One region of the Streptomyces sp. NPDC057249 genome, then DNA from elsewhere that is predicted to be linked to it. Evidence: riboswitches for the same ligand, from Rfam matches in the RefSeq annotation. Region 1 holds a riboswitch; each other region holds the start of a gene.

The links. Region 1 has a riboswitch for cyclic di-AMP ahead of ACFUJY_RS27345 (peptidoglycan DD-metalloendopeptidase family protein). Riboswitches for the same ligand answer to the same signal wherever they lie in the genome.
Positions count from the first base shown of each region.
Region 2: another riboswitch for cyclic di-AMP. It lies ahead of ACFUJY_RS31330 (transglycosylase SLT domain-containing protein); the one in region 1 lies ahead of ACFUJY_RS27345 (peptidoglycan DD-metalloendopeptidase family protein).
Region 3: another riboswitch for cyclic di-AMP. It lies ahead of ACFUJY_RS03605 (M23 family metallopeptidase); the one in region 1 lies ahead of ACFUJY_RS27345 (peptidoglycan DD-metalloendopeptidase family protein).

Region 1 is NZ_JBHUXS010000017.1:51,729-55,929, forward strand. It holds gene ACFUJY_RS27335 (STM4011 family radical SAM protein) at 1-41, shown strand, start outside; gene ACFUJY_RS27340 (SGNH/GDSL hydrolase family protein) at 60-914, opposite strand; gene ACFUJY_RS27345 (peptidoglycan DD-metalloendopeptidase family protein) at 1,098-2,006, opposite strand; cyclic di-AMP (ydaO/yuaA leader) riboswitch at 2,010-2,170, opposite strand; gene ACFUJY_RS27350 (alpha-galactosidase) at 2,462-4,201, opposite strand, start outside.
Region 2 is NZ_JBHUXS010000023.1:80,928-85,128, reverse strand. It holds gene ACFUJY_RS31340 (SpoIIE family protein phosphatase) at 1-736, opposite strand, end outside; gene ACFUJY_RS31335 (antitoxin) at 877-1,062, opposite strand; gene ACFUJY_RS31330 (transglycosylase SLT domain-containing protein) at 1,251-2,117, opposite strand; cyclic di-AMP (ydaO/yuaA leader) riboswitch at 2,121-2,305, opposite strand; gene ACFUJY_RS31325 (2,3-dihydro-2,3-dihydroxybenzoate dehydrogenase) at 2,727-3,569, shown strand; gene ACFUJY_RS31320 ((2,3-dihydroxybenzoyl)adenylate synthase) at 3,621-4,201, shown strand, end outside.
Region 3 is NZ_JBHUXS010000001.1:752,113-756,313, reverse strand. It holds gene ACFUJY_RS03615 (PrsW family glutamic-type intramembrane protease) at 1-110, shown strand, start outside; gene ACFUJY_RS03610 (aldo/keto reductase) at 158-1,102, opposite strand; gene ACFUJY_RS03605 (M23 family metallopeptidase) at 1,269-2,438, opposite strand; cyclic di-AMP (ydaO/yuaA leader) riboswitch at 2,450-2,603, opposite strand; gene ACFUJY_RS03600 (PP2C family protein-serine/threonine phosphatase) at 2,815-3,978, opposite strand; tRNA gene ACFUJY_RS03595 (tRNA-Met) at 4,146-4,201, opposite strand, start outside.

The DNA of each region.
Region 1 (4,201 bases):
CGCTGTCCCCGGTCGCCGCGACGCGGTCGCGGGGCGACTGAGGACAGCGGAGGGGCTGGTCAGAGCGGCAGCAGGTCCGGCCGCTTCGGCTCGACGTGGTCCCCGGAGGACTCGCCGCGCAGCCGCCGTCCGATCCACGGGACCAGGTATTCGCGCGCCCAGTGGATGTCGTCGCGGCGGATCTCCAGCGTGCCGCGCGGGGGCTGCGGCGGCCACGGCTGGTCCGGGTCGGCCGGCACGTCGAGGCCGAGGACCTGGGCGGCGCGGAGCGCGACCCGGGTGTGGCCCTCGGGCGACAGGTGGAGCCGGTCGCCGTCCCAGGCGCGCCGGTCCTGCACCGAGCGCAGCGACCACAGGTCGAGGACCGGGCAGTCGTAGCGGTCGGCGATGGCCCGGACGTGGGCGGTGTAGGTGGCGATCTTGCCGCGCAGATGGCGCAGCACGGGGACGCCACGGGTGTCGAAGCCGGTGGTGACCATGACGGTGCCGACCGACCGCGTGAGGTCGGCGACCGCCCGCTCGAAGCGTTCGGCCACGTCGTCCGGGTCGGTGCCCGGCCGGATGATGTCGTTGCCGCCGGCGCAGAAGCTCACCAGATCGGGGGCGAGTTCCTTGGCGCGGGGCACCTGCTCCTCGACTATCTGGTCGAGGAGGCGTCCTCGTACGGCGAGATTGGCGTACCGGAAGTTCCCGTGCGCGGACGCGGGTGAGCCCATGGGGCCCGCCGGTGTGCCGGGCTCGGGAAGCCGGTCCGCGAGGAGTACCGCGAGCCGGTCGGCCCAGCCGACGAATGTTCCGTCCGGGCCGGGGTCGCCGACTCCCTCGGTGAAGCTGTCGCCAATCGCCGCGTACGACCCGATGGCGCCCGGTCGGCCGATGACGCCCTGTTGGATGTTGTTCGAATCGTCTGCCACAAACGCATATCCTGCACCCCGGAATGTGACCTACGCGACCGTAATAAGGGGTTGACGGGGGGTGAGATAAACCACCCGGCCAGTTTTCGGTAAAGAGGGAATAAGCAGAGGGACGGAGTGCCGTTGCACTCCGTCCCTCTGCGCCGTTCAGTGACCCGGATCACCGGGCCGGTACCGCCTGGATCAGACGTAGATCCCGTGCGACGCCAGGTAGGCGATCGGGTCGACGTCCGAGCCGTACTCCGGGCCGGTGCGGACCTCGAAGTGGAGGTGCGGGCCGGTGGCGTTGCCGGTGGAGCCGGAGAGGCCGACCTGCTGGCCCGCGGTCACGGTCTGGCCCGCCGAGACGGAGAGCGAGGACATGTGGCCGTACTGGGAGTAGTGGCCGTCGGCGTGCTTGATGACGACCTGGTTGCCGTAGGCGCCGCCCCAGCCGGCGGTGACGACGGTGCCGGAGGTGATCGCCTTCACGCTGGTGCCGGTGGCGACGGGGAAGTCGATGCCGGTGTGGCTGCCGCTGGACCAGTTGGCGCCGGAGGCGCGGTAGGCGGTGGTGTGGTTGCCCGGAACCGGGTGGACGTAGCCGGAGGCGTTGTCCTGGGCGGCCGGGGCCTCGGTCGTGGCCTCGGTCTTCGTCTCGACCTTGGTCTCGGCCTTGGGCGCGGCCTTCGTCTCGGCCTTCTTCGCCGGCTTGGCGGGGGCCTCGGACGGGGTGGCGGCGGGGGCCGACTTGGCGCCGAGGGTCAGCTTCATGCCCGGGAAGATCAGGCTCGGGTTCTCGCCGACGACCTCACGGTTGTCCTGGTACAGCTTCTGCCAGCCGCCCTTGAGGTGGTGCTGGGCCGCGATCTTCGACAGGTAGTCGCCGGAGACCACGGAGTAGGTGGTGGTGCCGGTGCTCTTCGCGGGCTTGGCCGGGGCGGTGTGCGTGGCGGCCGACTTCGACGTGGCCGGGGCGGACTGCTCCGCGGCGTGGGCGCCGGTGGCGCCGAGCAGCGGAAGCGCGATGACGGCGCCGCCGGCGCTCGCGGCGACGACGCCGCGGGCTATGGCGCTGGACTTGGGACGGCGGTGCTTACCCGAGTTGGGCATGAAGAATTTCCTCTCCGGCGCCTGCGAGGTGAGCTGTCGGGTTCGGGCTGGAGATGCCCGGCCGCGCCTGGCACGGCTTCACCCCTAGCCGTCCGGTCGTCCCGGTCGGCGGCTTACCTGGTTCCCCCGCTCCTGCCACACGGTGAAGTGGGTGCGAATTCCGGACGGCGGCAGGATTGGGCGTTCCATCCGGATGGACATGGAACGTAAGCGAGCCGGGACGACGGAAACAAGCCACAGGTGCGGCACCGGATTCCGCATCGGAATTGCGGCCCGGAATTCCGGTCACACTCCGTGGATTACGGATCTTGACTTTCCGCGCGGCGCGGGGACTACCCGGCCGGGGCGTCACCACACACCGTCACGGATATGATCCCGCTCACGAGCGGGTGATCATCCCCCGCACAACCGGGGCAGTTTGGCCATAACGCATCAATACGGACATGGCATGGCCGTCATCCGCGGCGCAGCCGCACCACCTGCGCGTCCAGGTCGCCGCGCAGCCCCGTCCGCAGCCCGTGATGCGTCAGCACCGACCCGTGGTGCACCGCCCCCGTGTCCAGGCAGGTGTACGTCGCCTCCGGGTCGAGCCCGCGCAGTCGCAGCGCCGGCGGTTCTTCCCCGTACCGCTGCGCGTGGAGCCACGCCAGCACGACGGTGTCCGCGCCCCGTACGTACTGCACGGCGCTGAGCCCGGGGCCCGGCGCGCGCAGCCGGTACAGGTCGCCCAGCTGCACGACCGGGCGGATCTCCTTGTACAGCTCCACCCACCCGCGCGCCTCGTCCAGCTCGGCCGGGCCCCACTCGGTGAGGTCCCCGCCGATCCCCAGCACCCCGGCCATGGCGCTGACGAACCGGAAGCGCAGCGAGGAGCGGCGGCCGTTCAGCTGCACGTTCGGGCTGTCGGTGACCCAGGCCGCCATCACGCGCGCCGGGTGGATCTGTCCGAAGCCGTCCTGGATGGCGAGGCGGTCCAGCGGGTCTGTGTTGTCGGACGTCCAGACCTGGTCCGTACGGGAGAGGATGCCGAGGTCGATCCGGCCACCGCCGCCCGAGCAGGACTCGAAGGCGACGCCGGGGTGGGCGGCGCGCAGCCGGTCGATCAGCTCGTAGAGGCCGTCCACGTGCTCGGTCCACAGTCGCTGCGGGTAGTCGGCGCCCGGCCAGCCGGCGTCCGAGAAGCAGCGGTTGAAGTCCCATTTCACGTAGTCGACGGGCGTGCCGGAGAGCAGGGCGTCCAGGCTCTCCCACAGGTACGCCCGCACATCGGGGCGGGCCAGGTTGAGGACCAGCTGATTGCGGAATTCGGTGCGTGCCCGGCCGGGGAAGTGCTGGACCCAGTCGGGGTGGGCGCGATAGAGATCGCTGTCGGGGTTGACCATTTCCGGCTCGACCCAGATCCCGAACTTCATACCGAGGCCGTGCACATGGCGGGCGAGCGGCCCGAGGCCGTCGGGGAAGCGCTCCGGGTTCGGCGTCCAGTCGCCGAGCCCGGCCCGGTCGCTCACCCGCTGTCCGAACCAGGCGTCGTCGACGACGAACAGCTCGACGCCCATCGCGGCGGCACGTTCGGCCAGCGCCCGCTGCTGGTCCTCCGCGATGTCGAAGCCGGTGGCCTCCCAGGAGTTGTAGAGCACCGGACGCGGCTCGGAGGCGTCCGGGACGACATGGGCGAGCTGCCAGGCGTGCCAGGCGCGGCTCGCCCCGCCGAAGCCGCCGGGGCTCCACAGCCCGGCGAAGACCGGGCTGGTGTACGACTCCCCCGGCGCGAGCCGCAGCAGCCCGGAGTCGTCGTGGCCGGCGCCGCCGGTGATCTGGACGAGCCCGTCGGGCAGCCGCTGCACGGCGATGCGCCAGGAGCCGGACCAGCCGAGCGCGCAGCCGTAGACCTCCCCGGTCTCCTCGGTGGCGGCGCCGTCCGCGTCGAGGGCGACCCAGGGCAGGCCCTGGTGGCCGGTGTGACCGCGCCGGCTGGAGAGCAGGTGTTCCCCGTACGCGAGCTCGGTGCGCTCCAGCTGGGTCTCCGCCGCCCAGCGGCCGTGCAGCCGGCTGAGCCGCCAGCCGTCGCGGGCGGGCAGCGCCCAGGCCGCCGCGTCGGCGCGCAGCAGTTCCAGGGGCGGGCCGTCCGGCCCGGTGCAAGTGAGCGTGCTCCAGCGTTCGACGACGTCGGAGTCGTCCCGCATCCGGTAGTGCAG
Region 2 (4,201 bases), on a different contig from region 1:
CCTCCGGTGCGAGCCGGGCGGCCAGGGCCCCGATGGTGCCGGGGAATCGCCCGGCTCCGGTGCCAAGGATCGCGGCCAGGTCGTCGTCCGCCTCGACGGCACCCGTGGCGAGGTTCCAGTCGAAGCGGCCGATGCGCACGGGCGGGGAGGTCCTGGCGGGCAGCTGGACGGGGAGCGGCTCGCCCTCCCACTCCGGCCGGATGCCCGCCTCCGCGAGGGTGGCCAGTTCGGCGCCCAGGCCGTGGGCGATGTGCTGGAGCCGGTCCCGGTCGGCGGCGGGGACCGGCTCGTCGCCGGTCGCGGCGCGCAGGACGACGAGGACGCCGACCGGTGCGCGGCGGCGCGGCACCGGCACGTACAGGGAGCCGAAGGGGAACGGCAGTCCGGCCATGAGCTGCGGGAAGCGCCGCATGGCGTCCTCCGCGTCGGCGAGGTAGACCGGGCTGCCGGTGCGGAACGCCTCGGCGACGGGGAACGGCCGGTTCACGTGCATCCGCCACCAGGGGCGGAACAGGGGGCCGGGCAGCCCGGCGAGGACGGCCAGCCGGAGCAGGCCGGGGGTGCGCGAGGGGAGGTAGACCCCGCCGGCCCGGCCGCCGACCGCCTCGATGGCGTTCACGACGGACTGGGCGAGCACCAGGGACAGGTCGTCCGGCGCCCGGCCGTCCTCCGGTCCTCCGGGCGGGCCGTCGCTCGGGCCGGACGGAAGCCGCCCGGCCGCGCCGTGCCAGGTCACACAGTCAGGATGCTCCCGGGCGGCCGGTGCGGCACGTCGGAGGCACCTCCGGCCCGCGCGGCCGGCGGGGGCACGACGCGCGCGAGCGGTGGACGCCACGGCTGTGGCGTCCACCGCTCCCGTACGGTCCGTGCGGGCGCTTACCGGCCCTCGTCCGGCGGCCGGTCGCCGAACTGGTCGTTGAGCTTCTGCTGGGCGGAGTCGACCTGGCCGCCGTACTTGCCGCCGGTCTTCTTGTCGACGTAGTCGCCGCCCTTCTCGACTCCCTGGCGGGCCTGGTCCGGATGCCCCTTGATCATGTCCTTGATCTTGTCGAGCATGCTCATGACTGACCTCCTAGAGACGCTGACCGTTCCAGCATCCACGCCCTGCCGCGCCCTCGCATTCCGGGACGGGCGGTCGCGGCGGTCCGGCCGCGGAGGAGCGGTACGGCATGCGAAAGGGGTGGAAAGAAGCGTTCCGCTTCTTTCCACCCCTGCTCACGGCCCTGCCCCGAGCGCGGGGCCGGTGTGGATCAGTACGCGCCGAAGACGTTGTCCATCGAGCCGTACGTGGCGGCGGCGTAGTTGCACGCGGCCGTGATGTTGGCGACCGGGTCGTAGATGTCCATCGACGTACCGGGCACGTGGTAGGCGTCGAAGGTGGGCTGGATCACCTGGAGCAGACCCTTGGAGGGGGTGCCGTTGACGGCGTTGATGTCCCAGTTGTTGATCGCCATCGGGTTGCCCGAGGACTCGCGCATGATGTTGCGGTAGATGCCGTCGTAGCTGCCCGGGATGCCCTGCTCGGCCATGACGGCCAGGGATTCCTTGATCCAGCCGTCGAGGTCGTCGGTGTACGTGACGGCCGCCTGGGTCTCGGCGGGCTTCTCGGCGGCGACCGGAACGACGGAGCGCTCGGAGCGGTCGGCACGGTCGGCGCTCTCGGCGCGGGGGGCCGTGTCGCCGTTCTTCTCGGCGGTCTCCGCCTTGAACGCGCTCTTCTCCGCGGCCTTAGGGGCGGCGGTCTCGGACTTGGCGCCGATGGTGAGCTTCAGGCCCGGGTGAATGAGGTCGGGGTTGCTGCCGACAGCACCGCGGTTGTCCTTGTACAGCCGCTCCCAGCCGCCGCTGAGGGAATGCCCCTGGGCGATCTTGTAAAGCGAATCGCCGGACACCACGGAATAGGTGGTGGGCGCGGCCTTGCGCACGGCAATTTCCTTGCCGGCGACGGAAGTCGGGGCCGCGGCCTTTTCGGCGACGACGGTCTTGGCGGGGGCGGCGGAGGCCGATCCGGCCGTGATCAGGGGGAGCGCGAGAACGGCTCCGCCCGCGCTGACGGCGATGAAACCGCGGGTCAGGGACGCGGACTTGGCACGACGGTGCTTACCCGTGAGGGGCATGGCGTATTTCCTCTCCGTCGCCTGCGAGGTGAGCTGTCGGGTTCGGACTGGAGATGTCCGGTCGCGCATGGCGACTTCACCCCTAGCCGCTCCGGATTCCGGACCGGCGGCAAACCTGGGTCCCCCGCTCCTGCCGTACGTGAGTGGTCGGGTTACCGGACGGCGGCAGGATTCGGCGTTCCATCCGGATTGATGACGGGACCGTAAGCGAGAAACGACGGCCGGAACAAGCCCGGAATTGCTGATCACAATTGTTTTGCAAGATCAATCAAAGGAAATACTCATGATCGCCCGCGCCGGGGGAAGTCAAATTTCTTGGCACGACTGGGAACCGGGAGATCGGATCGTGCGTCAGAAACGGCCGACGTGACGCTGCCCACTGGAAGCGCAATGTGCATATTCGTCCGTTTTGGGCACATCTGACAGCATCAAAACGGTCCCGATCGCCCTCAATTGACCTTTTGCCTATATGTGAATAAAAGGGACATCCCATGCTGCCCGGGCGGCCGGATCGCCGGTTCCCGCCCCCTCGTCTCCGTGATCACTCTATGGTTAGGCTTACCTAAGTGTTCCCGTCCCCGTTCACCGTCGCTTGGAGATCCCAGGACCATGGCGCCGCATTCCGCCTCTCCCTCTCTTCGCCCCACCGCCTCCGCCCCCGCCGAACAGGAACTCACCGGCCGGCTGGCCCTCGTGACGGGAGCCGGACGCGGCATAGGCGAGGCGGTCGTGCGGGCCCTCGTCGCGCGCGGCTGCCGGGTCCTGGCGACCGACGCGGACCGGGAGGGTGTCGGCGCCCTCTCTCGGGAGCACGACGGGAGCGTCGTCGCCCGGGCCCTGGACGTCACGGACGCGGCGGCCGTCGAGGCCCTGGTCGGCGAGGCCGAGGACACGCTCGGCGCCCTCGACATCGCGGTCAACGTCGCCGGGATACTGCGCTGTTCACCCGTCACCGAGCTGACCGACGAGGACTGGCGGGCCACCTTCGCCGTGAACACCGACGGGGTGTTCCACGTCTCGCGGTCCGTCGCGCGCCGGATGGCGGACCGGGGCGCGGGCAGCATCGTCACCGTCGCGTCCAACGCGGCCGGCATCCCCCGTACGACCATGGCGGCGTACGCCGCGTCGAAGGCCGCGGCCGTCATGTTCACCAAGTGCCTCGGCCTGGAACTGGCCCCCCGGGGCGTCCGCTGCAACACCGTGTCGCCCGGCTCCACGCTCACCGACATGCAGCGCGGGATGTGGCCCGCCGGGGAAGCCCACGACGACGGGCCCGCCGCGCAGCGCGTCATAGCCGGCGACCTGGCCAGCTACCGCACGGGCATCCCGCTCGGCCGGATCGCCGAACCGGCGGACATCGCCGAGGCGGTCGCCTTCCTCGTGTCCGACCGGGCCCGCCACATCACCCTGCACGACCTGTACGTCGACGGCGGCGCCACGCTGCGCGCCTGACCCGTCCGCCCGGCACCCCGCAAACGGCCCTCCCCCTGGAGACGTGGATCGATGACCGCCTCACCGTACGAAGACGCCCCGACCTGGCCCGCCGAGTTCGCCGCCCGTTACCGCGCGGCAGGGCACTGGCGCGGCGAGACCTTCACGAGCATGCTGCGCGAACGGGCCGAGGCCCACGGCGACCGCGTCGCGCTGATCGACCCCGCGCCCACGCGCCGCGCCTGGACGTACCGGGAGCTGGACGAGCGCGCGGCCCGGCTGGCGGCCGGCTTCCGGGCGCGCGGGATAGCCAGGGGCGACCGGGTCGTCGTCCAGCTGCCCAACATCGCCGAGTTCGCCGAGGTGGTCTTCGCCCTCTTCCGCATCGGCGCACTCCCCGTCTACGCGCTGCCCGCCCACCGCGAGACGGAGATCGGCTACTTCTGCTCCTTCGCCGAGGCCGTCGCCTACGTCGTCCCGGACCAGCACGCCGGATTCGACCACCGCGCGCTGGCCACCGCCGTCCGGGAGCAGGCGCCCACCCTGAAGCACGTGTTCGTCGTCGGCGACCCGGGCGAGCACACCGCCCTGTCCGACGTGCCGTGCGACGCGGACGGGGAGCCCGAGGACGGGCCCGAGCCGCACGACCTGGC
Region 3 (4,201 bases), on a different contig from region 1:
CGTACCACGGCTCCCCGAACCCGTACCTCGGCCCGGCCCCGTACCCTGCGCAGCCCCATGGCCGGCAGCCCTACACCGCACCGCCCTACCCCGGGAAGCCGCCGACCTGATCCGGACGCAGGCCGGGCCGACGGTCTCCCGTGGGGCGGGACGCGCCCTAGGCCGAGGCCGCCGTCAGCGTCGACAGTTCCTCGTCCGTCAGCCGGAGACCGGCGACCGCCAGCAGGGCGGGCAGCTGGTCGACCGTACGGGCCGAGGCGATCGGCGCGGCGACCGTCGGGCGGGATGCGAGCCAGGCCAGGGCCACCGTCGCGATCTCGGCGTCCCGGTCCCGCGCCACCGTGTCGAGTGCGGCGAGCACCCGCCGGCCGCGCTCCGACTCCAGATGGCCGGCCGCGCTCCCGGCGCGGGCGCTGTCCACGGTCGTCCCCGGGCGGTACTTGCCGGTGAGGAAGCCGGCGGCCAGCGCGAAGTACGGGACGGCGGCGAGCCCGGCGTCGGCGGCGGTGTCCTGGAGTTCGCCCTCGTAGGTGTCCCGCGAGACGAGGTTGTAGTGCGGCTGCAGCGCCACATAGCGGGCCAGGCCCTCGCGTTCGGAGAAGGCGAGCGAGGCGCGCAGCCGGGCGGGGCTGATGTTGGAGGCGGCGATCTCACGGACCTTGCCCTCCTTCACCAGCTCGTCGAGGGCGGTGATGATCTCCTCGACGGGGACGGTCTCGTCGTCGAAGTGCGTGTAGTACAGGTCGATGTGGTCCGTGCCGAGCCGGCGCAGCGACTCCTCGGCGGCCGACTTGATCGTGGGCGCCGAGAGGCCCTGGTAACCGGGGAGGGCACCGACCTTGGTGGCCACCACGACGTCGGACCGGTTGCCGCGCGACGCGAGCCACTGGCCGATGACCGTCTCCGACTCGCCGCCCTCGTTGCCGGGGACCCAGTGCGAGTAGGCGTCGGCGGTGTCCACGAAGTTGCCGCCGGCCGCCGCGTACGCGTCGAGGACGGCGAAGGACCGTTCCTCGTCCGCGGTCCAGCCGAAGACGTTTCCACCGAGGCAGAGCGGGAAGACCTGGAGGCCGGACGGGCCGAGATCGCGCAGTGAAGTCATGGAGGGAACAACGGATTCCGGCCACCCGGCTATTCCGTGCCGCATACATCCGGCAGGCCGCGGCCACGCGGACCGGCAGCCCTGACGTCGGGGGGTGTGCGTCAGGGCTGCCGGGGTTCGGACGGCCGCGTACCGGGAAGGGCCACGGCTTGGGGGAGGACGGACCTCAGACGGTCAGACCGCGGGCGCGCAGCCAGGCCATCGGGTCGATGCCGGTGCCGTCCGGGGTGTGGACCTCCAGGTGGAGGTGCGGGCCGGTCACGTTCCCGGTCGCGCCGACGCGGCCGATGGTGTCGCCGGTGGTGACCTTCTGGCCGACCGTGACGCCGATCGAGGACTGGTGGCAGAACCACAGCTCGGTGCCGTCCTCCAGCTCCAGCACCGTGCGGTAGCCGTAGGCGCCGGACCAGCCGGCCGACTTGATGGTGCCGGTGTGGACGGCCTTGATCGGCGTACCGGTCGGGGCCGCGAAGTCGAGGCCCGTGTGGTAGCCGGAGGACCACATCGAACCGGCCTCGCCGAACGTCGAGGTGATCGTGTACGAGGAGGTGGGGATGGCGTAGCTGGCGGCGAGCTTGGCCAGGCGCAGGGCCTCGGCCTTCTTCTTCGCCTCCTCCTCCGCCTTCTTCTTCTCGGCGGCGGCCTTGGCCTCGGCCTCGTCCTGCTGCTTCTTCGCCTCGGCGGCGGCCTTCTCGGCGGCGGCCTTCTCCTCGGCCGCCTTCGCCTCGGCGTCGGCGGCGCCCTGCTGCTGCTCGGCCTGCTGGAGGATGCGGGCGCGCAGCGCCTCGCCGGCGTCCGTGGTGCCCTGCTCGGCCTCGGCGGTGGTGATGCCGGCGGTGGTCAGGGGGGCGGCGGCGGTGGCCGTGGCGGGGGCTTCGGCCTCGCTCTCGCCGGCGAACAACGCGCCGACGCCGGGGAGGGACTTGGCGTCGGGAAGATTGTCCGCGATGGAATCGGGAAGGGAGATGGAGACCGGCGGTTTGCTCTGTGCGGTGGCCATGCCGCCCGCGCCGACGGCCGCGATGACACCGACGCCGAGGACGGTGGAGCTACGGGCCAGACCATTGCGCTGCTTGGCGACACGGTGCTTGCCGCGGACGGGACGGACGGACTCCTCGGTGGGGTTCCATTCCTCCCAGGTCCGCTCGGAGTCGGCGTCGTCGGCGCGGAAGCCGCTGCCGAAACCGGCGCCGGTGCCGAAGCCGTTGCCCCGATCGGTCATGTGGTCGCTTCCCTGTTCCGGGATGTACGCGGTGCCGGGGCCGGACGCGAAGTCGGGGCCGTACTCGGGCACGAACCGGGAAGGTGATTCGGGGGCAGGCTTGTTGGACGCCACGCGGGCGCACTCCTTTCCTTCCTTCTCGCCTACCGGGTTAGCTGACGGGTTCGGAGCAGGAAGGTCTCCTACGGGCCTTTCCGCCTCTCGTGAAGACGAAGATGCCCGATTCACCCCATGTAGGTGGTTCCCCGGTTCCCTTGCGGGATTCGGCGCACGCGCGCGGCGCCGTCCCTGACGACGGCTGGGACAACCGCGCTGCGTTATCGAACGTTAATAGACAGACGGGTCCGATTCCAAGCCGTTCCCACTGATCGTTCACGTGCTCGGCCCAGACTTTACGGGACACAACCGGGTGGAATCGGGCGAGCTGATCACCGTTCGGCCACCGCACGTTTTCTGACGTTGTGTCAAATGTTATGCGGAGCGGCGCTTCTCAGTCACGCAGCGTGGCATCCCTCTTGACGATCTTGACCGTCCTGCGCCGGTCCGGCTGCCCCTTCGCCGGCCGGGCCACCGCGAGCAGCGCCATGTCGTCGGTCGACTCGCCTCCCGTATGCAGCCGCACGTCGTCGGTCAGCGCGGACAACAGCTCCTCGGGGCCGGGGAAGAGGCGCCCGCGCAGCCGCTCCGCCGGGTCGTAGAAGACACCGTCGGCGTCCCGCGCCTCCGACAGGCCGTCCGTGTAGAACAGCAGCGTCCCGCCGGCCGGCAGCTCCCAGTGGTCCGAGCGGTCCGGCCGCACCCCCAGGTCCATGCCCAGCGGAAGCGCGGGCTCCGAGGGCGTCAGCGCCTCCACCGCCCCGTCCCCGTGCAGCAGCAGCGGGTCCGGGTGGCCGCGGTTCACCATCCGTACGCCCTGCGCACCCGGCGGGATCTCCGCGAGCACCGCGGTCACGAACCCCTCGAACGCGTCCAGATTGCTCCGCCGCACCGACTCACGCGCCAGCGCGCGCTCCAGCCGCTGCGCCACGCCCTCCAGCGATTTCTCCTGCTCCGCCGCCTCCCGGAACGCGCCGATCACCACCGCCACCGCGCCGACCGCCTGCAGCCCCTTGCCACGCACGTCCCCCAGCACCAGCCGTACGCCGTACGGAGTGTCAGCGGCCGCGAAGAGGTCGCCCCCGACGAACTCGTCCGCCTGCGCCGCCTCGTACCGCGCGGCCACCTGGAGTCCGCCGATCCGCTCGGGCGGTGCGGGCAGTACGGCCCGCATGGCCGTCTCGGCGATGATCCGGGCGGACGCCAGCCGGTCGCTGCCGCGCCGCACGACCCGGTTGATCACGCACGCCTGCACGGCGACGGTGAGCACGGTGAGCATCTCGATGAACGAGACCACCTCGACCAGATCGCCGGTGAAGAGCCGGATTCCGGCGACGGCGAGCACCGAGGCGATCCCGATCCGGATCGTGGTGCCCATACCGAAGAAGGGCGCGGCGATCAGCGGGGCGGCCGCGAACATCGGGACGGCCGTGTAGGAGGGCGGCGTGAACAGGTCGAACAGCACTCCGATGACGATCATCGCCACCGGCAGCACCCGGACGAACCGGCGGCTCGCCGCGCCGTCCGGCCCGCGCCACCGTCGTACCCACTTCCCCACCTGCGGTCTCCTGCCCGGTGCGGCCGCGGCCCGTACCGCGCACCTCCCTCAGCCTCGCCGCTGCCCGCCCGACGGGCGACTCCTCGGCAGCCGAAGGGACGAGGGACGGGGCGCCGACAACGCATCAGGCCCGGCACGCTGCTTGCGTGCCGGGCCTGATCCTTCAGTAGCGGGGACAGGATTTGAACCTGCGACCTCTGGGTTATGAGCCCAGCGAGCTACC